DNA from 4 places in the Aneurinibacillus sp. XH2 genome. Region 3 is predicted to be linked to each of the others. Evidence: riboswitches for the same ligand, from Rfam matches in the RefSeq annotation. Region 3 holds a riboswitch; each other region holds the start of a gene.
The links. A riboswitch is a leader RNA that binds a small molecule or an ion and turns the genes downstream of it on or off. The one in region 3 is predicted to bind cobalamin.
Positions count from the first base shown of each region.

Region 1: another riboswitch for cobalamin. It lies ahead of cobT (nicotinate-nucleotide--dimethylbenzimidazole phosphoribosyltransferase); the one in region 3 lies ahead of ACH33_RS13535 (S-layer homology domain-containing protein).
Region 2: another riboswitch for cobalamin. It lies ahead of ACH33_RS00215 (energy-coupling factor ABC transporter permease); the one in region 3 lies ahead of ACH33_RS13535 (S-layer homology domain-containing protein).
Region 4: another riboswitch for cobalamin. It lies ahead of ACH33_RS16590 (ribonucleoside-diphosphate reductase subunit alpha); the one in region 3 lies ahead of ACH33_RS13535 (S-layer homology domain-containing protein).

Region 1 covers NZ_CP014140.1:609,267-615,062, forward strand. The annotation lists gene ACH33_RS02915 (GAF domain-containing protein) at 1-36, opposite strand, end outside; gene pruA (L-glutamate gamma-semialdehyde dehydrogenase) at 314-1,864, shown strand; gene ACH33_RS02925 (ornithine--oxo-acid transaminase) at 1,909-3,102, shown strand; cobalamin riboswitch at 3,129-3,303, shown strand; gene cobT (nicotinate-nucleotide--dimethylbenzimidazole phosphoribosyltransferase) at 3,451-4,518, shown strand; gene ACH33_RS02935 (MDR family MFS transporter) at 4,683-5,796, shown strand, end outside.
Region 2 covers NZ_CP014140.1:35,605-41,400, reverse strand. The annotation lists gene ACH33_RS00225 (hypothetical protein) at 1-86, opposite strand, end outside; gene ACH33_RS20300 (CDGSH iron-sulfur domain-containing protein) at 377-601, shown strand; cobalamin riboswitch at 859-1,071, shown strand; gene ACH33_RS00215 (energy-coupling factor ABC transporter permease) at 1,271-2,029, shown strand; gene ACH33_RS00210 (energy-coupling factor ABC transporter substrate-binding protein) at 2,036-2,347, shown strand; gene cbiQ (cobalt ECF transporter T component CbiQ) at 2,331-3,122, shown strand; gene ACH33_RS00200 (energy-coupling factor ABC transporter ATP-binding protein) at 3,128-3,973, shown strand; gene cobJ (precorrin-3B C(17)-methyltransferase) at 3,998-5,614, shown strand; gene ACH33_RS00190 (sirohydrochlorin chelatase) at 5,635-5,796, shown strand, end outside.
Region 3 covers NZ_CP014140.1:2,737,987-2,743,782, reverse strand. The annotation lists gene ACH33_RS13550 (UbiD family decarboxylase) at 1-856, opposite strand, end outside; gene ACH33_RS13545 (2-hydroxyacid dehydrogenase) at 1,022-2,008, shown strand; gene ACH33_RS13540 (Cof-type HAD-IIB family hydrolase) at 2,035-2,844, shown strand; cobalamin riboswitch at 2,970-3,170, shown strand; gene ACH33_RS13535 (S-layer homology domain-containing protein) at 3,369-5,796, shown strand, end outside.
Region 4 covers NZ_CP014140.1:3,341,667-3,347,462, reverse strand. The annotation lists gene ACH33_RS16600 (LCP family protein) at 1-370, shown strand, start outside; gene ACH33_RS16595 (DedA family protein) at 409-1,020, shown strand; cobalamin riboswitch at 1,146-1,365, shown strand; gene ACH33_RS16590 (ribonucleoside-diphosphate reductase subunit alpha) at 1,552-3,771, shown strand; gene ACH33_RS16585 (ribonucleotide-diphosphate reductase subunit beta) at 3,795-4,823, shown strand; gene ACH33_RS16580 (hypothetical protein) at 5,073-5,267, shown strand; gene ACH33_RS16575 (GNAT family N-acetyltransferase) at 5,270-5,796, shown strand, end outside.

The DNA of each region.
Region 1 (5,796 bases), 1.5 Mb from region 3:
TTCGCGGGATGCTTCATACTTTCCTGTTTTAAACATCTCTTTCGCCCTTTCTTTACATTTATGATGGTTTTGTTTTTTCATGATACATGACAGGTAGTTTTTTGACAAATTCAAATTGATGAAGATAAATAAAATCGCAAAAATATTTTGCGTATATAGTGCTAATTTATTTTGCTGCAAAATATTTTTAATAATGGCTGATAGGATTTTATTACAAAATGAGTGGAACTACGCTTTCATGAATTTGGCATGTAAATTGCATAAATACGTAATTAATGATATAGAAAATGAATGTTAACAGGAGGTTGTTCCGATGATTCCATATCGTCCTGAACCGTTTACCAATTTCGCTGATGAACAGAATATGAAAGCGATTAACAAAGCGCTGGAGAAAGTATCGGCTGAGCTTGGCCGCGACTATCCGCTCGTGATCGGCGGCGAGGAAATCATGACCGAAGACAAAATCGTATCGATAAACCCGTCCGCCAAACATGAGGTAATTGGCCGCGTAGCCGCTGCCGATCAGGCGCTGGCCGATAAAGCGATGAACGCAGCATGGGAAACGTTCAAAACATGGTCTCGCGTTCCGGCCGAAGAACGTGCGGGGTATCTTTTCAAAGCCGCAGCCATCCTGCGCCGCAGAAAGCATGAATTCTCCGCCTGGTTGATGCTCGAAGCCGGCAAAAGCCGCGCGGAGGCGGACGCTGATACAGCGGAAGCGATCGATTTTATGGAATACTATGGCCGACAAATGATCGAACTGCAAGACCGTGGCCGTCAGACGCTCGTCCATCTTCCGGGCGAAGACAACCATCTGGACTACATTCCGCTTGGCGTTGGCTTTATTATTCCGCCGTGGAACTTTGCGCTGGCGATTGTGGTAGGAATGACAACGTCCGCGATTGTAACAGGAAATACCGTGATCCTGAAGCCGGCCAGCCAAACGCCTGTGATTGCTTATAAGTTTTATGAACTGCTGGTGGAAGCCGGTCTTCCGGCGGGCGTGGTCAACTTCCTGCCAGGCCGTCCGGAAGTGATTGGTGATTACCTGGTTGACCACCCGAAAACACGCTTCATTAGCTTTACGGGTTCTCGCGCGGTGGGCCTGCGCATTCATGAACGTTCGTCTAAAGTGAAGCCGGGTCAAATCTGGATGAAGCGCCTTGTTGCCGAAATGGGCGGAAAAGACGCCATCATCGTCGACAAAGACGCCGACCTGGAGCTGGCGGCACAAAACATTGTGGCGTCTGCATTTGGTTTTTCTGGCCAGAAGTGTTCCGCATGCTCGCGTGCGATTGTGCATGAGGATGTATATGAGACCGTGTTAAACCGTGTGGTGGAAATCACGAAAGGTCTGAAGGTGGGCGATGTCCGCGATGCATCCAATTACACGGGCCCGGTGATCGATGAGAAAGCGTTCAACAAAGTGATGGAATACGTGGAAATTGGCAAGCAAGAAGGCCGGCTGGTGCTGGGCGGCAAGCCGGCGGGGGATGAAGGGTACTTCATCGAGCCGACCATCTTCGCGGATGTGGCTCCGAACGCGCGGATCATGCAGGAAGAAATTTTCGGCCCGTTTGTGGCGTTCACAAAAGTGCGCGACTTCGACCATGCGCTGGAAGTGGCGAACAATACGGAATACGGTCTGACGGGTTCGGTGTTCACCCGCAACCGTGAACATATGGCGCGGGCGCGTGCTGAGTTCCATGTGGGCAACCTGTACATTAACCGTAAATGCACAGGCGCGATCGTTGGCGTGCATCCGTTCGGTGGCTTCAATATGTCCGGTACGGATTCCAAGGCGGGCGGCCCGGACTACCTGTTGCAGTTCACGCAGCCGAAGCTTATTTCTGAAGTATTGTAATTTTTATTATAGAGGGGAGAATAACCATGAACGGTGCGACTTCTATGAGCAAAACACAAAGCATTATCGAAAAAACCGAGAAATACGGTGCTAATAACTATCATCCGCTACCGATCGTTATTTCTAAAGCGGAAGGCGTATGGGTAGAAGATCCGGAAGGCAACAAATATATGGATATGTTGAGCGCTTATTCGGCGCTCAACCAAGGCCATCGTCATCCGAAAATTATTCAGGCGCTCAAGGAACAGGCGGATAAAGTTACGCTTACTTCCCGTGCATTTCATAATGACAAACTGGGCGAGTTCTACGAAAAGCTTTCCAAGCTGACCGGAAAAGACATGATTCTGCCGATGAATACAGGCGCGGAAGCGGTAGAAACAGCAATTAAAGCAGTGCGCCGCTGGGCATACGATGTAAAGAAAATCCCGGAAAACAAGGCGGAAATTATTGTATGTGAAGGCAACTTCCATGGTCGTACGACGACCATTACGTCTTTCTCTTCCGATGAAAGCTATAAGCGTGGATTCGGGCCGTTTACGCCAGGCTTCAAAATCATTCCGTACGGTGACATCGAGGCATTAAAACAAGCGATTACGCCTAATACGGCCGCATTCCTTACGGAGCCGATTCAAGGCGAAGCGGGTATCGTGATGCCGCCAGAAGGTTTCCTAAAGCAAGCACGTGAAATTTGTAAGCAAAATAACGTACTTTTTGTAGCAGACGAAATTCAAACCGGATTTGGTCGTACAGGTAAACTGTTCGCTTGCGAATGGGAAGATGTAAAGCCGGACATGTATATTATGGGGAAAGCGCTTGGCGGCGGTGTGTTCCCGATTTCTGCTGTGGCTGCGGATAAAGAAATTCTCGGCGTCTTCGAACCGGGTTCTCACGGCTCCACGTTTGGCGGAAATCCGCTGGGCTGCGCCGTGGCCATCGCAGCGCTTGAAGTATTGGAAGAAGAAAACCTTGTGCAGCGTTCGCTGGAAATGGGCGAATACTTTAAAGAGAAATTATTGCAAATTGAAAATCCAATCATCAAAGAAGTACGCGGCCGTGGTCTGTTTATTGGCGTAGAGCTGACAGAGAAAGCCCGTCCATATTGCGAAGCGTTGAAAGATCTTGGTCTGCTGTGTAAAGAAACGCATGAAACAACGATTCGCTTTGCGCCTCCGCTCATTATTTCTAAAGAGGATTTGGATTGGGCAATCGCGAGAATCTATCAAGTATTGAAAAAATAAACAAACCGGTGTATGCTGTTTGTAAATGTGTATAGGACGCAATAGGTGCCCCATTTTCGGGGAGAATAGGGAAGAAAACACGCGGGCCCGCCACTGTAGCCGGGGAGCCGCTGACAGTCACTGGGCGATTCGTCTGGGAAGGCTGTTGGCACATGGTATTGATCCGGGAGCCAGGAGACCTGCCTATTGCAGCGGACTACTCGAGGAACAGGTAGCATTGAACCGGATGTGGCAAGTCCAGGTCTTCTTTGACCTGGGCTTTTTTATTCATCATGGTGACCAGCGCTTTGTTTTCCTGCGTCCTTACCATTTTCTTGAAACGGTAGAGAAAAGGATGGGGATGAGAAGGTGAAACAAACAACCAAGATTACGCTCGCGGACATATTGAGTCGTATCGTCCAGCCGGATGAACAGATGATGGGAGCGGTGCAAAAAAAAGTGGATAACTTAACCAAACCGCCAGGAAGTTTGGGAGTCTTGGAGGAAATGGTGATCCGCTTGGCTGGCATTCAACGGACAGAAGCGCCGACGTTGCGTAAAAAAGCGGTGGTAGTCATGTGCGGCGATCATGGTGTGGTCGAAGAAGGAGTGAGCGCGTTTCCGCCGGAGGTAACCGGATTGATGATGGATAACTTTGCGCGGGGAGGTGCTGCGATTAATGTGTTCTCGCGCCGGATGGGAGCGGAGGTGATCGTCGTCGATGTTGGAAGCAAGGCGAAAACATCTCCGGGCGTGAGAGCAGAAAAAGTAAGGGCAGGCACGAACAACATGGCGCAGGGGGCAGCAATGAGCCGGGAGGAAGCCGTAGCCGCCATTGAAGTCGGCATCCGGATCGCTGTGGAACTGGCCAGAGAGGGGTATCAGGCGGTGGCCTTAGGCGATATGGGAATCGGAAATACAACCCCGAGCACTGCTTTGACAGCTGCCGTAACCGGCCGTTCTGTAACTGAGCTGACAGGCAAAGGGACAGGCATTGATGAAGAGAAGCGGAAGGTCAAGGAGGCTATTATTGAGCGGGCACTTCATATAAATGGAATTGAAAAGAATTGGCGTGCCAAACTGGAGCCGATTGATGTGCTGGCGCGGGTCGGCGGGCTGGAAATTGCCGGATTGGTGGGATTGACTTTAGGGGCTGCAGCCAATCGAATGGCTGTTCTTGTCGATGGGGTGATCGCGGGCGCAGCCGCACTGATTGCGTATGAAATATGCCCGGCTGTGCTCCCGTATCTATTCGCATCGCATCTATCAGAAGAACCAGCCCATCGGGCGGCGCTTGAATATTTGGAACTGACTCCAGCGTTATATTTGCGCATGCGTTTAGGCGAAGGCTCAGGTGCAGTGCTTTTGTTCCCATTGCTGGAAGCATCGCTTGCTATGTTGAATGAAATGGCAACGTTTGCTGATTTAGGCTTATAAGAATCAACAACCCCCGCTGTCCTCCACAGCGGGGGTTTTATCCAGGAGAATGAACGTATCAGTAAGTCGGACGATTGACTTTTATGCTGGAAGCTTTATACTACCTAGGCAGAATCCCTCGCCTTCAATAGCGGGGGTAAAAGCAAAGGTGAAGGAGAGAACATATGAAAACAAACAGAAGAAATGTAACAATCGCAATGTTGGTTGCAACATTTCTGGCCGCTATTGAAGTGACGATCGTCAGTACTGCGATACCTAGAATCGTAAGTGATTTAGGGGGGATTACGCTTACGAGTTGGGTGTTTGCGGTATATTTGCTGACAACGTCCGTTACAACTCCGATTTACGGCAAGCTGGCAGATTTATTCGGGCGCAAAGTTATTTTTACGATTGGTACCGCCTTCTTTTTACTTGGTTCGATGCTATGTGGATTGGCGCAGTCGATGGAGCAACTGATTTTATTCCGCGCTATTCAGGGGATTGGAGCCGGGGCGGTACTGCCGGTGACGTTCACGATTATCGGTGATATTTATTCATTTGAAGAGCGAGCCAAAATTCAGGGATGGTTTAGCTCAATTTGGGGAATTTCCGGCATTGTTGGGCCGCTGGTGGGCGGATTTTTCGTTGATGTTTTATCGTGGCACTGGATTTTCTTTATTAATGTGCCGTTTGGCATTGTGGCTGTTATTATGTTGTGGCTATATTTGCATGAATCGTTCGAGAAAAAGAAACAACATATCGACTATGCGGGCGCAGTTACGTTTACCATCGGGATGTCAGCGTTGTTGTACGCATTCTTGACCGGCGGGCAGCAGTATGCCTGGACGTCTTCGGTTATTTTTGTTCTATTTATGACCGCGGCCTTGTTCCTGGCTGTATTCGTGTGGATTGAGATCAGGTCGCCGGAACCGATGCTGCCGCTGCAACTGTTGACCATCCGCAGTATTTCCGTTTCCAATCTGGTCTCTTTCATTATTAGCGCCGTGTTGATTGCGATAAACGCCTATTTACCGATGTGGATTCAAGGTGTATATGGAGAAGGAGCAACCAGTTCAGGATTGGCATTAACTCCGATGTCCATCGGTTGGCCGCTGGGTGCGATCTTGAGCGGACGTTTGATGCTTCGTATCGGTACACGCAATACGTCATTGCTGGGACTTGCCATCCTTATCTTTGCTTCGCTCTGGCTTGCGTCCGTCGGGATGGATACGTCACAGTTTGCGCTTATCGCGATTATGTTTTTTGCAGGACTTGGATTTGGCCTTTCGGTTACCGTGT
Region 2 (5,796 bases), 960 kb from region 3:
GCTTCATTCGTAAGTTTGTAATCAGTGATTTTTTCATAACATAATCCGCTCCTTATCATTGTGATGATAAGAGCCAGTATTGCCAAATAACCGTTTGTTAACCCCTTAATCGGTAGCTATATATTTGCCAAATGAGACGGCTTCGACCATGGAAATTTGAAAAAGAATTCCCTGCTTTAGAATCAAATAATGTGCAAAATTACCAATGTTGTGTTTGCAAAAAGATAAAATCAAATAAGTTCCATGTTCCGCTTCTTCTTGTTTCTACGATTGATTAAATAACGGATGAATATTTCTGTCTCGTATTAGGAAAAAATGGAATTGGTAAATCGCCCCTTTTTCTCATCACAATACGAACGTTGAAAGAGCAAAAAAGATGGATATAGGAGGAATGGAGATGGCTATGTATGATAGGAAGCAACCCTATGTAATACAAGAGAAACCCGGAAAAAAAGCTTATTGTGCTTGTGGTTTGACTGGGAACCCTCCGTATTGTGATGACTCTCACAAAGGGACAGGAAAACAGCCGTTCATTGTGAATATTGAAGAACCGAAAACAGTCGCGATTTGCGGGTGCGGAAAATCCGGGAATTTACCGTAATGTGATGGTACCCATACCAAACTTTAATCGCCTTAAATAGTTGAATTTCGCCCCTGTCTGCCAAAAGGCAGGGTTTCTTATTTCTTTTGATTCGATCTACATGAAAGTAATAGTAAGCCTGAGTCTTATAAATTGGGTTGGCGCTGTTACTAGTATTCTGATTTCTTTCCTGTACTAAAGTCTATAATTTTTCAAAAAATAAGTGTTTACCAGTAGAATTATTTTCAAATTCATGTTATCATGGGCTCACTTACAACTGTATATGTAAACTTTACGGTGTTCAAAGTTCCACCAGATGCTGGAATGGAGAACTTAAAAGGGAAGTTCGGTGCAAATCCGACGCGGTCCCGCCACTGTGAAGGGAAGAACACTGCTGATATTAAACCCACTATTTCTGCCTGTGAAATGGGAAGGGGGCGGTTGTTCGTCAGACCCGAAGCCAGGAGACCTGCCGTGAAGAGAAACACTGCAAAACCACGAGGATGGTGAGGTGTTCAAAGGGGCATATAACACAGGCACGTAGATTGATTTTGCGCTTTTGTTTACCGAAGCATCTTTTCTGTGGGAAAAGATGCTTTTTTATTTTCATTATTAAAGGATGAGAGCGCAACTTGCTAGATTTTCTTATTGCTGATAGAAATTGCATGTATGAAAGGGAGGAAGAAGTGAATGAAAAGAAAACGTATGCTCTCGTTTGCTGCAGTTGTTGCGGGGTTCGCGCTTTATTTTTCGCTTAACGAACCTAACACTGCTTATGCGATGCACATTATGGAAGGCTTTTTGCCAGTAGGTTGGGCCGTTTTTTGGTGGGTGCTGTTTTTACCTTTTTTCCTGATGGGACTTCGTTCTCTTAAGCGATTAACAAAAGAGCAACCGGAGACGAAATTGCTTCTCGGGTTGGCGGGCGCATTTGCATTCGTTTTGTCAGCGCTGAAAATTCCATCCGTGACAGGAAGCAGTTCTCATCCGACCGGGACGGGATTGGGGGCGGTATTGTTTGGCCCGCTGGCGATGACAGTGTTAGGAAGCTTTGTGCTTTTGTTTCAGGCCGTACTCTTGGCACATGGTGGACTAACCACATTGGGTGCAAATGCGTTTTCCATGGCCGTGGTTGGGCCGTTCGTAGCATATAGTGTGTACCGATTGACTGTTCGTTCAACGGGAAAGCAACGTTTGGCCGTTTTTCTGGCGGCGGCATTAGCCGATATGGCGACTTATGTTGTTACTTCTTTACAGTTGGCGCTGGCATTTCCGGCGGCAAGTGGCGGAGTGCTGGCTTCTTTCGCAAAGTTTGCTGGAATTTTCGCGGTTACTCAGATTCCGCTCGCGATTAGCGAAGGGTTGCTGACGGTGCTGGTATGGAACTGGCTTATGGTGTATAACAGACAAGAATTAAACACGCTGCAATCTATTAAACGGGGAGCGTAATTCTTTATGAAAAATTCGGTTTGGAAAATGAATGTGTTGATTATTTTGGTAGTAGCTGCGTTGATGGTGATTCCGCTTGTCATGATTAAAGATTCGGATTTTGGCGGAGCGGACGGCGCGGCGGAACAGGCGGTGACAGAAATGGCACCAGAATACAAACCGTGGTTCGAGCCGCTTTTTGAACCGCCGGGAAGTGAGACGGAAAGCCTTCTATTCGCGCTTCAGGCGGCCTTTGGCGCCGGTATTATAGGGTATGGCATCGGTTATTATAAGGGTCGGGCTACAAAGCGGGAATGTTCGGATGAAGATTCAGCTTGATACGCTTGCTTATACGAATCGCCTGCGCCATGTATCTCCGATTCAGAAACTGGTAATTGGCATTACTATGCTTTGTTTTGTTATGGTGGCGCACGCGCCTACTCACATAGCAGTTTTTGTATGGATGAGTGTCTGGATTGTGGGCTATGCCGGCATTCCTTGGCGTATTTATTTGCGGCTATTGGGGGCAATTTCTTTATTTCTTGCGCTTAGCTTGCCGCCAATTATGCTGGAAATTACGGCGCGGTCAATAGCGGAGATAACAGAGCAGACGGTATTTATTTATTCTTTCGGAGTTTTTCATGTATATATTGGCGTGGCCGGTATGAAGAAAGCGAGCGCGTTATTGCTTCGTTCGCTTTCTTCCGTTTCTTGTTTGTATTTTATTTTGTTGACGGTTCCATTTACGGAAATTTTAGCCGTGCTGCGGCGGATTGGTGTCCCTTGTATGGTGACAGATTTGTTGCTTGTTATGTATCGGTTTGTTTTCGTGTTTTTAGAAACGGTGGAACAGCTTTGGATTGCCTATAAAGCAAGGGGAGCCCGACATGGATTCTCGCGCAAGATGCGGGATGCCGGCGGATTGGTTGCGCGATTATTTGCCCGGACAGTACAGCGTTATCAGCAGCTTTCGATTGGACTTGCGGCGCGCGGATTTGATGGAGACTTGAGGGTATTAGCTTCTTCACATGCTTTTGTTTCGAGAAGATACGCGGCCGAGGCGGCAGCAGTTTTTTTGCTGTTGGTTGCGCTTGAATGGTGGACGGGAAGGTGAGAAGAATGGACTGGCTTTTGGAAATCGAGGATGTGTGCTACACATACCCGGGAAGTGAAACTCCTGCTTTGAATGGTCTGACAATGCGGGTGCCCAGAGGCAAGCGCTGCGCACTACTCGGACATAACGGCTGCGGAAAATCGACATTGTTTTTGCATATGAACGGAATTTATGCACCAGAACGCGGGGTCGTGAAGTGGAAAGGGGAAGCATTCTCTTATCGGCGTACGTTTCTCAGCCAAATCAGGCAGAAAGTCGGACTGGTCTTTCAAGATCCGGAACAGCAACTTATCGCCAGCACAGTGGTTGAAGATATTTCATACGGCTTATGCAGCGCAGGTCTTTCGGATGATGAAGCGAAGCGGAAGGTGGAACAGGCGCTCGTTCGTTTCGGCCTGGAACATTTCCGCGAGCGTCCGGTGCATCACTTAAGCCTTGGCCAGAAGAAAAGAGTAGCACTGGCCGGAGTAATGGTACTGGAACCGGAGCTTTTACTTCTAGATGAACCAACAGCATATCTCGATCGCCTGCATACGCGTCTTTTGATGAAAGAGTTAGAAAGAATTCACAGAGAAGAAGGGACAACCATTGTGATGGCGACGCACGATATCGATCTAGCTTATGAGTGGGCGGATTGGGTGTTTGTTATCGAAGATGGACGGCTTGCATTGGAAGGTGCACCGAATGAGGTGTTTGCGCGGCGCGATGTGCTGGAAGGGCTACAGTTGGGTGTTCCTCTTTTGTTTGATGTGTGGGAAGCACTCGTACCTTCGTTTTTCCCTGAGACAGAAGCGAGGCCACGTAATGTTGCGGATTTGAAAGAACGGTTAGCGAGATGTTTGGTTGATTAATAAAACGGTAACGGGGTGAGATATATGGATGGAAAACGCGGAAAATTACTAATTATCGGATTTGGACCTGGAAGCTTTGAGCACATTACGCAGCGAGCCCGCGAAGCAATTGAAGAATGCGAAGTGATTCTTGGCTATACCACGTATGTGGAACTTGTTCGCGGGTTGTTGCGGGAAGACCAGATCGTGGTTCAGACCGGTATGACGGAGGAAGTAGGACGCGCTCAGGAGGCAGTGCGTCAGGCGGAACAAGGCAAAGTAGTCGGCGTTATTTCGAGTGGTGATGCTGGTGTATATGGCATGGCCGGATTGGTATATGAAGTGCTTATGGAAAAGGGATGGACGGAGAAAGAAGGGATTGCGGTCGAAGTTATACCTGGAATTTCAGCCATTAATTCGTGTGCTTCCTTGCTTGGTGCTCCGATTATGCACGATGCCTGCACCATTAGCCTGAGCGATCATTTGACTCCGTGGGAACTGATTGCAAAGCGGCTGGAGGCGGCCGGACAGGCTGATTTTGTTATTGCTTTATACAATCCGAAAAGCGGGCGCCGGACGCGCCAAATCGAAGAGGCTCAGCGTATATTGTTGAAATACCGTTCGCCGGACACGCCGGTTGGACTTGTCAAGAGCGCGTATCGGGAGCGACAGTCAATCGTCATTACGGATTTGGCCCATATGCTGGACCATGAAATCGGCATGTTGACCACTGTTATTATTGGAAACAATTCGACTCGGCTTTATGATGGAAAAATGATTACGCCGCGCGGTTATCAGCGCAAATATACGTTAAATGCGGACAAGCAGGCGCTGGCTCCACATCAGCGTTTACGTCCAGAAAACGAACCGTGGGCGCTTCACAGTGTGTTTGCGGGTGAGCAGGAACAACAGGCCGAAAAATCATACACCCGTGCGCTTGCAGAAGAAGCGCTTGGCAAGTTGTATGGTACGGCGCCTGAATCAATTCCCCTGGAGACAGCCGGATTTGTGCAGGAGTCTATCTTTGAATTTGCTGTATCTCCGGGTGTTGCTAACAAAAAAATTACGGCTCAGCAAATGCTGGTGCTGGCGGAGATTGTTGGCGAAAAAGGAACGATGGAATATACGCCACATCACCAGATTCGGGTCAGTGTTCCAACGGTAAAGCCAGAGGAGATTACCGCTAAATTGCGGGCGGCTGGTCTGCTTGTGCAGCCGGTCGGTGATGTAGTGACGCTGAAGGCGTGCGATTTCTGCGACGGGGAGAAAAGGGACGCAATTCCATATGCCGAGCAAATCGATGAATTGTTCGGCGGCATGCAGGTACCGAAGGAGCTTAAGATTGGCTTTAACGGCTGTGGAATGGCCTGCTATGGTGCGGTAACGGAAGATATTGGGCTTGTTTTCAGAAAAGGAAAGTTCGACTTATTCCTTGGTGCAAAGACGACGGGTCGTAACGCTCATGTGGGCCAGCCGGTAGCGGAAGGAATTGAACCGGAAGAGGTTGTCGGCCTGATTGAACGGATTTTGCGCAAGTACAAGGAAGAAGGACATCCAAATGAACGGTTCCACAAGTTCTTTAAGCGCGTAAAAGAGATCGAGGGCTTTAAACATGAAGACGCTCCAGTGCGGGTGCTGGTAGAAGCGGTCTGTGGGGATTAAACGGGGAAAGGAGGAATACCATGCAAGCGGTGTTATTTGTGGGACACGGGAGCCGAGATCCGCAGGGGAATGAAGAAATTCTACGGTTCGTCGATGGGATAAAACAGGAGATTCCCGTTCCAGTAGTGGAGACTTGTTTTCTTGAATTTGCTGAGCCGGATGTTATGCAGGGACTTGATGCG
Region 3 (5,796 bases):
AGTAATAGCCATAGTGGTCGCCAAACGGCCCTTCCGGATGGCGCACGTGCGGCGGCACTTCACCGCAGAATGCGAACTCTGCTTGAGCGATTAGTTTATGCGCATGGTGGTCGATTTGTGTGACGTCCAGCTTGTCGCCCATCAGGAAGGAGGTGAAAATTAATTCCGGTAGCATTTCCGGCAGTGGCGCAATCGCCGTGACGATGAGCGCTGGTGGTCCACCGAGAAAAACAGTTACAGGTAAAGCCTGATTGCGGATTTCCGCTTCATGATGGTGAAACCCTCCGCCTTTATGGATTTGCCAGTGCATACCAGTTTGGTTTTTTTTCTGTACTTGCATGCGGTACATGCCGAGGTTGTGCTCTTTTGTTTCCGGGTGTTCGGTATAAACGAGCGGTAACGTAAAGAACGGCCCACCGTCGAGTTGCCAGCCTGTAAGCACGGGAAGTTTGTGTAGATCTACTTCTTTTTCTTCGACTTCCAGCACCGGGGCTTTGCTGTTGGGAACCGTGCGTAACCCGGTTTTGGCCACATCAAGCAACGGAGCCCGGTATTGCCAAAGCACACTCAGTTTCGGCGGAAATAGCTTATCCATTGCACCAATTAATTGTTTCACTAAATTTTCCGGACGTGGTCCGAATGCAAGTTCTACGCGTCGCTCCGTTCCGAACAGGTTCGTGATGACGGGAAATGAGCTGCCTTTCGGGTTGGTGAACAGCAACGCGGGTCCACCTTCAGCGATAATGCGCCGGTGAATTTCCGGAAGTTCCAGATACGGGTCAACCGGCGTGGAAATTTCCACGATGTCTTTTTCCCTTCGCAGCATTTCGATAAAACTTCGTAAATTGCTGTGCATATCATGCGTTCTCCTTGCCTTAAATTGTTCTTCTTTGCCTATTGTACATGGTTTACGTGTCTACTGCACATGAATTTATGCAAAAAGCGATTCTTTATGAAAATGCGTCGGAAAATCTATGATATGATGAGATAAAGAATAAAAGGGGAGGGAGCGGGAGCATTGATGAAACCGAAAATCGTTGTAACAAGGAAAATTCCGCAACAGGCATTGGAGCTTCTGGAGCGCACGGCGTCTTTGTATGTTTGGGAAAAAGAAGACAAGGTAATGCCGCGCGAATTGCTACTTAAAGAAATAAAAGATGCCCACGGCTTGTATTCTATGCTGGCCGATCGGATTGATACAGAAGTAATGGATGCCGCTCCGCATCTGCGGGTCATCAGCACGATGGCGGTGGGTTATGATAATATCGACATTGCCGAAGCGACGAAGCGCGGCATACGTGTTGGACATACGCCGGACGTGCTTACGGAAGCGACGGCGGATTTAGCTTTTGCCTTATTGATGGCTACCGCGCGCCGCTTGGGTGAAGGAATGGCTTGCATTAAAGAAGGGAAATGGAAGAATTGGTCGCCGATGTTTATGGCAGGGCAGGAGGTGTATGGTTCGACCCTTGGCATTATCGGAATGGGCCGCATTGGGGAAGGGGTCGCCCGTCGTGCCAAGGCGTTTGATATGCGTATTTTGTACCACAACCGGACACGGCGCCTGGAAGCAGAAGAAAAGCTCGGCGCCGTATATTGTTCGCTGGAGGAATTGCTGGATAAATCCGACCATGTGGTATTGCTAACGCCAGCCACAAAAGAAACGTACTATATGATGGGGGCAGCACAGTTTGCTCGCATGAAACGGACGGCTACATTTATTAACGTATCCCGCGGCACGAACGTGGACGAGGACGCGCTTTATCGGGCGCTGGTTAATAAAGAAATTTGGGCAGCAGGGCTTGATGTGTTTGAAAAAGAACCAATTCCTCCTTCGCATCCCTTACTTTCGCTCGATAATGTCGTAGCATTGCCTCATATTGGAAGTGCAACTGTACAGACACGTCTCCGCATGGCGATGGTAGCGGCGGAAAATGTGCTTCTAGGCGTAAAAGGCGAACGGTTAAGATATACGGCGAATCCCGATGTCTATGCATCATTATTATAAAGAAAAGATTCTGGATGGTGAAATATATGGCATACAAACTAGCTGCAATTGACATCGACGGAACGCTACTTACAGACGACTACCGGATTACAGAAAAAAACAAAAAGGCGTTGCGAGCAGCGGAAGAGGAAGGAGTACAAATTGTGCTTTGTTCCGGGCGCGCGCCTGTCAGCGTGCTTCCGATTCTTGAAGAAATCGGCATTCACGGTTATTTTATTTGTCATAACGGCGCGGTTACTACACACTCCAAAACGAAAGAAATTCTGCAGGAAAACGGTTTTTCTATGCAATCATTGAGAGGTGTGGTGGAGTACTGTCGCAGGGAAAATATTCACATGGACTTTTGCACCGCATTTGATATGTATACGGAAAGCATGGAGCGCGAAGACGTGCAACGGATGTACGCAAAATACCTCGCACAGCCAAAACTCATTCAGGATATGTTAACCGTGGAGGATAAGCTGGTTAAATTCACTTTATTTGGCACCGATGAACAGCTTAACAAAGCGTACGATGAATTTGCTGCGATGAATTTGCCGGTGCGGACGCTCCGCAGTGGTCCGTCTTATATCGATATTATTGATAAAGCGACTTCCAAAGGCGCGGCGCTAAGTAACCTTGCCGAATATTTAAATATTTCGCTGGCCGATACGATCGCTATCGGTAATTATTATAACGACCTTGATATGATTACTATGGCGGGAATCGGAGTAGCTGTGGCTAACGCACCGGAGGACGTAAAAGAAAAAGCCGACCTGATCGTCGCCTCTAATAATGAAAGCGGCGTGGCGGAAGCCTTGCAGCGTCTTGTGTTCGGGATGAAAAACTGCGTATAAAGACTTCCTTCGTATCGTTTCGCTGTTCATGTTGAGAAAATATGCATTCTATACAAATTTTTTCTTGAAATGTTAAAATATTATAGACAAAAAAGCGTCGAGACAGTATCATAAGAATAAAAATTGAATAAAGAGCGGGGAAAGGTGCAAATTGCCTGTGTGCTTTTTGCTTAAAAGGGAAGAACGGTGCAAATCCGACGCGGTCCCGCCACTGTAAATGGGGAGTGACTCCAGCAATATACGCCACTGTTTCTGTGATGAAATGGGAAGGTATGGAGAAGCGATGATCCATGAGCCAGGAGACCTGCCTTTCTCTAAGATGTTTCTGATTCTTCGGGGGGTGAGAATAAAGAAACGACAACAGTGTACAATACAGCTGGGCTTTTGTATGCTTTTTTTCTTGTATTGTTCCATTGTTTGTTATTGCAACATTTCATTGTATGTGAGGCCACCCTTGTATAAGGGTGGCTTTGTTTGTTATTGTGCATTGACATTTCTTTAAGAGCGAAGGGGGTAATGAGAAAATGGGTTTCAGAAATACATGGAAAAAGTATTTTGCTTTATTCACGATCTTCTTTCTTTTTATTTCTACAGTGTTAGGGTTTTCTTGGTTTCAACCGAAGCCGGCTTATGCTTCTATTGTACCAAAAATAAGAGGAGATTTGGGGAGCGATACTACAGTAACTCCTGATACAGTAACCGTACAAGAGCAGTCTACTGGCCATTCTGTTGGCATTGAAGAGGCGATTCAGACAGCGAGTCAGTATGCCCTGAGCCATAATCAACTATCTGAATGGGAAGCAATCGGGCTTGCGCGCGCTGGACAAGCGGTTCCGGCAAGCTATCTCGAAAGCATAGAACGGGAGGTCGCGGCCGCAAAAGGACAGTACCGTAAAGTAACCGACTATGAACGAATTGCTTTAGCGGTCAAAGCGGTAGGCGGTGATCCGACCGCAATCGCCGGCTATAACTTCATCGAAAAAATTTACAACAATTCTCGCATGACAAACCAAGGGCTCAACGGACCGATTTTTGCTTTAATCGCCCTTGACTGCGGAGATTACAAAACGCCTGAAGATGCGCAATGGAATCGCGAGAAGCTTATTGCTTACATTGTGCAACATCAATATGCGGACGGAAGTTGGCCGCTTTCGCCCGGAGCCGAAAGCAATCTCGATATAACGGCGATGGCGCTGACCTCTCTTGCGCCATACAAAAACCGTCCTGAAGTGCAAACGGTTGTTGATAAGGCGGTTGCTTATTTATCGGCTCAACAAAATGAAACGGGCGGATACACATTTCGTTTTTTGGGGGACGTAACGGAGCCGAGCGAGACTACAGCCCAGGTGATTATCGCTTTAACCGCGAATGGCATAGACCCGACTTCAGCCGCTTTCACAAAATCAGGAAAAAATTTGTTGCATCATTTACTTTCATACCGGCAGTCGGACGGAGGCTTTGTCCATGTAGCGGGCGGAAAAACGGATAGGATGGCTACGGAACAAGCGTTGCAGGCGCTGGTAGCATATGATTTATTTACGAAGGGGAAATCTCCGCTTTATCGCTTCGCGGCTCAGCCTTCACCACCAACATCGGAAAAACCTCCAACGGAACCAGGGTCGCCGCTTCCCGATGGATCAACACCGCCTGAAGGAGGAACGCCCCCGAATACACCTGTTCCTGTAAAAAAAACAATTACGCTATCCGTAATCGGGGATAGTCAGCGCGGCGTCATTTTGCCTGCTCAGTCGGTAGAGCTGAAGGAGGGGGACACAGCCTATACCGTTCTCCGGCGTATGTTAGGCAATAAAGTAGAATCTCGCGGTTCCGGGGCGACGCTGTACGTAGAAGCCATTGATGGGCTGGGGGAGTTTGATCGCGGTCCGCAGAGCGGTTGGATGTATTCGGTTAACGGCTGGTTTCCCAATTACAGTGCAGGCATTTATATGTTAGAAGATGGGGATGTTGTAGCCTGGCGCTATACGCTTGATCTCGGCAAGGATTTAGGTGCGTATTTTCTTGCGGATACGTACAAAGATGGAACATTTTCCATTCCGGCGCATGTTGAAAATGAACTTAACCGTATTGGTCTTACGCCGAATAATACACAGCCGATAAGCAAAGTGGCCACAACGACGGTTGTGCTAAATGCTGCCGAAAGAATGGATGCCAGGCAAGCGGAGCAGATAAAGCAATCGTTGGCTAATCATACGGTATCGTTACAACAGTCCGTTTCAGCCGCTGTCGAAAGCGTAATTAAAGATAATATGGATGAAGTACAACTCATCGTTCCAGCGCAAGCTTTATCCAAAACAACTTCGCTCACGATTACCGAACAGATGGTTCAACGTCCGGAGCTTGTCTCTGGGATATATGATTTCGGGCCGGATGGTACGAAGTTTAACAAATCGATATACATTATGATAAAAATTCCTATCGAAACGGAGCAATTACACGCTCTTGTATTGGCATGGCTGGACGAGCAGAAAAATGAGTGGATTCCGATCCCCGCAGTATTGGATGCGAAAACAGGTATTATTATCGGAAAAGTGGATCATTTCACAAAATTTGCGGTGATCGATCGCAGCAAAGTAGAGAAGACAGCACAGTCCATTCCATCGTTGGATGTGGAGATTGAATCTCTTTGTAAACGAATTCTCGCAAACGCAAGCGATGGTAATCTTACTGAATGGGGAGCGTTCGCGCTGGCCCGCGCTGGCCGCAAGCTCCCTCCGGGCTATCTTGCCTCCATCGAAAAAATGCTTAGAGAGAAAAATGGACAATTTCGCAAAGTAACCGATTATGAGCGCATTGCCCTAGCCGTGAAAGCAGCAGGAGGGAATCCAGCCAGCATCGGCGGTTACAATTTAATCGAGAAAATTTACAATCATGAGCATATGACCATTCAGGGAACAAATGGGCCGATTTTCGCGCTGTTAGCTTTTGATAGCG
Region 4 (5,796 bases), 600 kb from region 3:
CAAAATGGGCGACTTCAGCCGGACAGAGCGGCAGCGTAAATTCTTGAAAGCTTTGGCTGAAAAGGCGAAAAGTGGAACGAGTATCTGGAAAGTGCCGCGTGTGCTGGAGGCTATTTCTCCTTATGTAACGACTAATATGGGTTCCACCGATATGTTGCGTCTGGCAAACCTGGCCTATAAAATCGATCTGGAGAATCTACAGACGGAACAAATTCCGCCTTCTACGATTTTGCGGGAAAAAACGATTGGTGGGGCACAGGTAATCGATCCACGTGCAGAGCGGACAAAAGAATACATTCGTGAACTTCTGGAAAATCCGGTGGATGGCCAAGCTGAGGTAAACAAAGAGGTCAAGGGTTCTATAAACTGATTTTGTGTATAGGATAGTTGATAAAGGGGGACGGACTTATGGGAAAAATGCTTGAAACGATTGGATCCTGGATTACCGCCATTATCGACTATCTGGGGTATATGGGTGTGTTTCTCGGCATGCTTCTAGAAAGCGCCTGTATTCCGATTCCGAGCGAGCTAATTATGCCGTTCGCCGGTTTTTTGGCTTCTCAAGGCAAGATGGACCTGGTTTTTGCGATTGCGGCGGGAAGCTTTGGAGGCACGATCGGTTGCGTTGTCGCATATATCATCGGGCATCGTTATGGACATTTGTTGGAGGGGCCGCTTAGGTTCATCTTCCCGCTGCATGAAGTACGACGTGCGCAGCGCTGGTTGGCCCGGCATGGAGATAGTGTTGGGTTCTTTACTCGCTTGCTTCCGGCTATCCGTACGTTTATCTCCTTGCCTATGGGAATGGCACGTGCGCCATTTTTGCGTTTTATTGTCTATAGTTTTCTTGGCACGACGATGTGGTGTACGGCCCTTGCCTATGTAGGCTGGATTCTAGGTGAGAATTGGGCGGAGATTAAAACGTATTTACATTACGGGGACGCGTTTGTTTTGGCCGCGTGCGCGGTGCTTGTCATTTATTACTTGTGGAAAAGAAAAAAGCGAAGTCGTTTTGTATGAAGGAAGGCTCCTGGTTTTTGCCGGGAGCCGCTTTAAGTTAAGGAATGTTCTGCTTTCTTCTGAAATGCCCAAAAGGTTCCTTTATTAACCACAATATATTATGTTATAATCTCCTTATAAAACTAAATATAGGTAAGCTTTATGGTGTGTTTGCATGATTTTTTATCTTACTAAGAGATCAGGTAAACACTTAAAAGGGAAGACCGGTGAAAGTCCGGCGCGGTCCCGCCACTGTGAACGGGGAGCAACTCTTGGATTCACCACTGTTTCATAAGACTGAAATGGGAAGGTATAGAGAAGCGATGATCCGTAAGCCAGGAGACCTGCCATAAAGAAAGCACCGTTGGAACCACGAGGATGGGGAGGTGTAATCAGTCATGAGGGCGTTTGCCCTTTCTTAGGCGCGTTAAGCTTAGGCACAGGTATGCCTTTTTTCATTGCCTATTACAAGCATCCTTATACCCAACGGGAGAGGATGCTTTTTTTATTACCGCAAAGGAGATGGAAGAATTGCAAACATTTGTTTTTGATATGGATAAACAGGTTCCTTCACTCATCAGCGATATCTTGAGTGATTTTCCCCAATTAGATGCGGATGCGCTTATTCGGGGTACGTTCGCGAAAGGGAAACACAAAGAACTAACGGAACAAGAACTGGCGAAAATCGTTTCCATGTCAGCCGCGGAGCTGATCTCTAAAGAGGAGCCGGAATGGACCTATGTTGCAGCTAGAGCATATATCATTGCGCTGTATCACGAAGTGGCCCGAAGCCGTGCATACCCATTCAGACTTTCTCGTCCCTATGGTTCTTTTCTCGACCTGTTGGAGCAGTTAGTGGAAAAGGGCATTTATCAAAAGGAGATGCTAACGGCCTACCGCTTACAAGACATTATGGAACTGGAACAAGAGATCGATCCCGAAAAGGACAAGCTATTTACTTATTTGGGGATTGTTACTCTTGCCGAGCGGTATTTGGCCAGGGATTACACCGGCAACCTGTTTGAACTGCCCCAGGAGCGATTTATGATCATTGCTATGCACCTCATGATGCAAGAACCCAGAGAAAAAAGATTGGCGCTGGTGAAAGAAGCCTACTGGGCACTGAGTCATCAGTATATGACGGTGGCAACGCCGACTATGGCGAATGCGGGAAAAGCAAGGGGGGGCCAGCTTTCCAGCTGCTTTGTGGACACGGTTGATGACTCGTTGCAAGGCATCTACGATTCCAACACCGATATTGCCCGGCTGTCCAAAATGGGAGGCGGCATCGGCGTATATATGGGAAAAGTGCGGGCTCGTGGCTCTTCCATTCGCGGCTATGAAAACAAATCGAGCGGGGTTATTCCTTGGATTCGCCAACTGAACAACACGGCGGTAAGCGTCGACCAGCTTGGAACAAGAAACGGCAGCGTTGCTGTTTATCTCGATGTATGGCACAAAGATATCCTGGCTTTTTTAGATTTGAAAATGAACAACGGTGATGAGCGCTTGCGGGCGCATGACATCTTCACGGGTGTGTGTATCCCTGATCTTTTCATGGAAGCGGTAGAAAACAGAGAGGAATTTTATTTATTTGATCCGCATGAAGTTCGCAATGTAATGGGCTTTTCTCTGGAGGATTTCTATGATGAGGAGCCGGGGCAAGGCAGCTTTCGCGAACGTTACGAAGCGTGCGTCCGTAATGCCAGCTTGAGCCGTGTGACGGTACCGGCTATAGAAATCATGAAGCGGATCATGATCTCGCAGTTGGAAACGGGAACTCCGTTTATGTTCTACCGGGATACTGTTAACCGCGCGAACCCGAATAAACATGCGGGAATGATTTACTCCAGCAATTTGTGTACGGAAATTCTAGAGAACATGTCTCCTACAACGGTGTGCGAAGAAGTGTTACAGGACGGAGAGATTGTGATTCGGAAAATACCGGGCGATTTTGTTGTCTGCAATCTTTCCAGCATTAATCTGGGGCGTGCGGTACCCGCAAACGTATTGGAACGATTAATTCCCATTCAGGTGCGCATGCTGGACAACGTGATTGACGTAAATCAGATTGATGTTCTACAGGCCCACTATACTAACAAAAAGTATCGAGGCATTGGGCTTGGAGCTTTTGGATTACATCATCTGCTCGCCGTCAATAAAATCAGATGGGAAAGTGAAGAGGCGGTTAGATTCAACGATCGGTTGTTTGAACGAATCAATTATTTAGTCATTCGCGCTTCACTGGAATTAGCGAAAGAAAAAGGAGCCTATCCGCTCTTTTCAGGCAGCGAGTGGGAAAATGGAGAATATTTTGTCCGCAGACGTTATGATTCTCCCGAGTGGAAAGAACTCGCGAAAGAAGTAGCCGTATGCGGCATTCGAAACGGATATCTGATGGCCATTGCACCAACCGGCTCAACGTCGCTGATTGCTGGCTCCACCGCTTCTGTTGATCCAGTGTTCGAGCCGGTCGCTTATGAAGAGAAGACCACATACAAAATTGCCAATCCAGCTCCCGATTTGTCTTCTCGCACACTGTGGTACTACAAGGGAGCGTATCATCTGGATCAGCACTGGTCGATCAAACAGGCTGCCGCCCGCCAGCGTCATCTCGATCAGGGACAAAGTATCAATTTATATGTCCGTCCTGACATCCATGCCAGGGATTTACTACGGTTGCATATGGAGGCCTGGAAACAGGGATTGAAGACAACCTACTACATCCGCAGCCGTGCGATTGAGATTCATCAGTGCGAAGCCTGCACATAATAGCAGAAAGGGGAACGGAAATGCTGCAGCAACAGAAAGTTTTTGAGACAAACGCTCCAAACAAGTCAAACAAAATCATTAATGGCAAGTGTTCTGGGGTATTAAACTGGGACGATATCCGACACCCGGCCATGTATAAGCTGTACAAGGTGTTAATTTCCAACCACTGGATTCCGTCCGAGATTCCGATGAACAAGGACAAGCAGCAGTTTTCGGAATTGACACCGATCGAGCAGGACGCTTTTAAGAAAATTATCGGGCTTCTTGCTGTTTTGGATAGCATGCAGACCAATTTTGTGACCGATGTTGGGCAATACTTTACAGATTCCTCTCTGGTGGCAATTGCCGCTATTATTAACCAGCAGGAAGTGATTCACAATCAATCGTATTCTTATGTGCTCTCCAGCCTGGTTGATTACCAGACTCAAAAAGACGTATTTGAATACTGGAAACATGACGAGGTGTTGCTGGAGCGAAATCTTTTCATTGCAGACATGTACCAGCGTTTTCGGGATCAAAAAAGTCCTCAGACTTTCTTCGAGGGGCTTGTCGCTGACATGATTCTGGAAGGAGTTTTCTTCTACAGCGGGTTTGCTTTTTTCTACAATCTGGCTCGTCACCAGAAGATGCTGGGAACCAGTCAGATGATTAGCTACATTCAGCGGGACGAGGCTCAGCATACGTTCTTTTTCGGAGAAGTGTTTCAGCTTCTATTGAACGATTATCCTGAGTTAAATACAGAGAAAAACCGCGCCTTTGTGTATCACAAAATGCACCAAGCGGTTGAATTGGAAATGAAATGGGCTCGTCATGTTCTGACAGGAGTCGAAGGTATTGATTTTGAAGAATTTGACCGTTATATCCGGTTTATTGTAAATAAGCGATTGTCCATGATGGGGCTTGAGAAAGCGTATAAGGGAGTGGATAATTGCATGCCGTGGATCCGGCCGTTCTCAGATGAAGCCCTGAACCAAACAAAAACGGATTTTTTCGAGGGAAAATCCCGCACTTATGCCAAGGTAACGAAAGAGAACGGTTTTGATGAGTTGTAAAGATGGTTAAATCCCTGAGTTTTAGAACCAATCTCCTTTATTTTTGAAGTTTTATTGCTCCTTTGCTTTTCTTTGATTAGCTAGGAAGGGAAAGTCTGGTGTCACGGAAAGTACTTGACCCTAGACTTTTCCCTATCAAGTCGCAGAAAAACTTGTTCTGCAAACAATTTTGACCAAATAATAGAGCGGCATTAGTAAACAGAAAATTGAAAATGTTAAGGATGAAAAGGGGACAGGGAGGGAAAGATTATGCATTTACAATTTAGTGAAGGAATGCGAGTAGAACGGTTTGACGGGATGCAAGGACAGGTGCTTGCGGTTTACGAACTTTTTCTCATTGTGTTGTGGGAGGATCAGCAAATCGGTGAATATCATCTTGTGGATGATTTGCCGCCGTATTACTTGTATCCCATTGATAATTATAAAGATGAAAGTTGGGAATAAGTATGCGTAACGATTATGAGGGGATTACATTTATTTCAGTATTTTCAGCACAGCAACTGATTTATCCGTTTCATTCAGGTTTGGCTTGTTTCCGTGAGCCGGGTGAGCAATGTTCATATTTGCGGGGAGTGCTGGAAGAGACAGCTATGCAAATTTCCGCAGCTGTCCATCATAACCAGATTGTTGGATATGCCACACTTTTGCCCCCTGATTCGGAGGAGCGCTGGAAAGCGCTCCCTTATATTAGAATGATGGGGGCTTTAGAGGTGGCTCCCTCGTATCGCCGTCAAAAAATTGCTCGTCGTATTTTACAGCGTTTATTTGCTGATGCCAGAGATATTGAAAATCAGATTGTACTTGCTCTTGAATATTATTGGCATTGGGATTTAAAAAATAGCGGTGTTGATGTGTATGAATATAAAAGAATGCTAAAACGCTTGCTTGCGTCAGCGGGCATGGAAGAAGTCTATACGGACGATCCTGATATTCAGGCGCATGCTGCTAATTTTGCTATGGCGCGTATTGGACG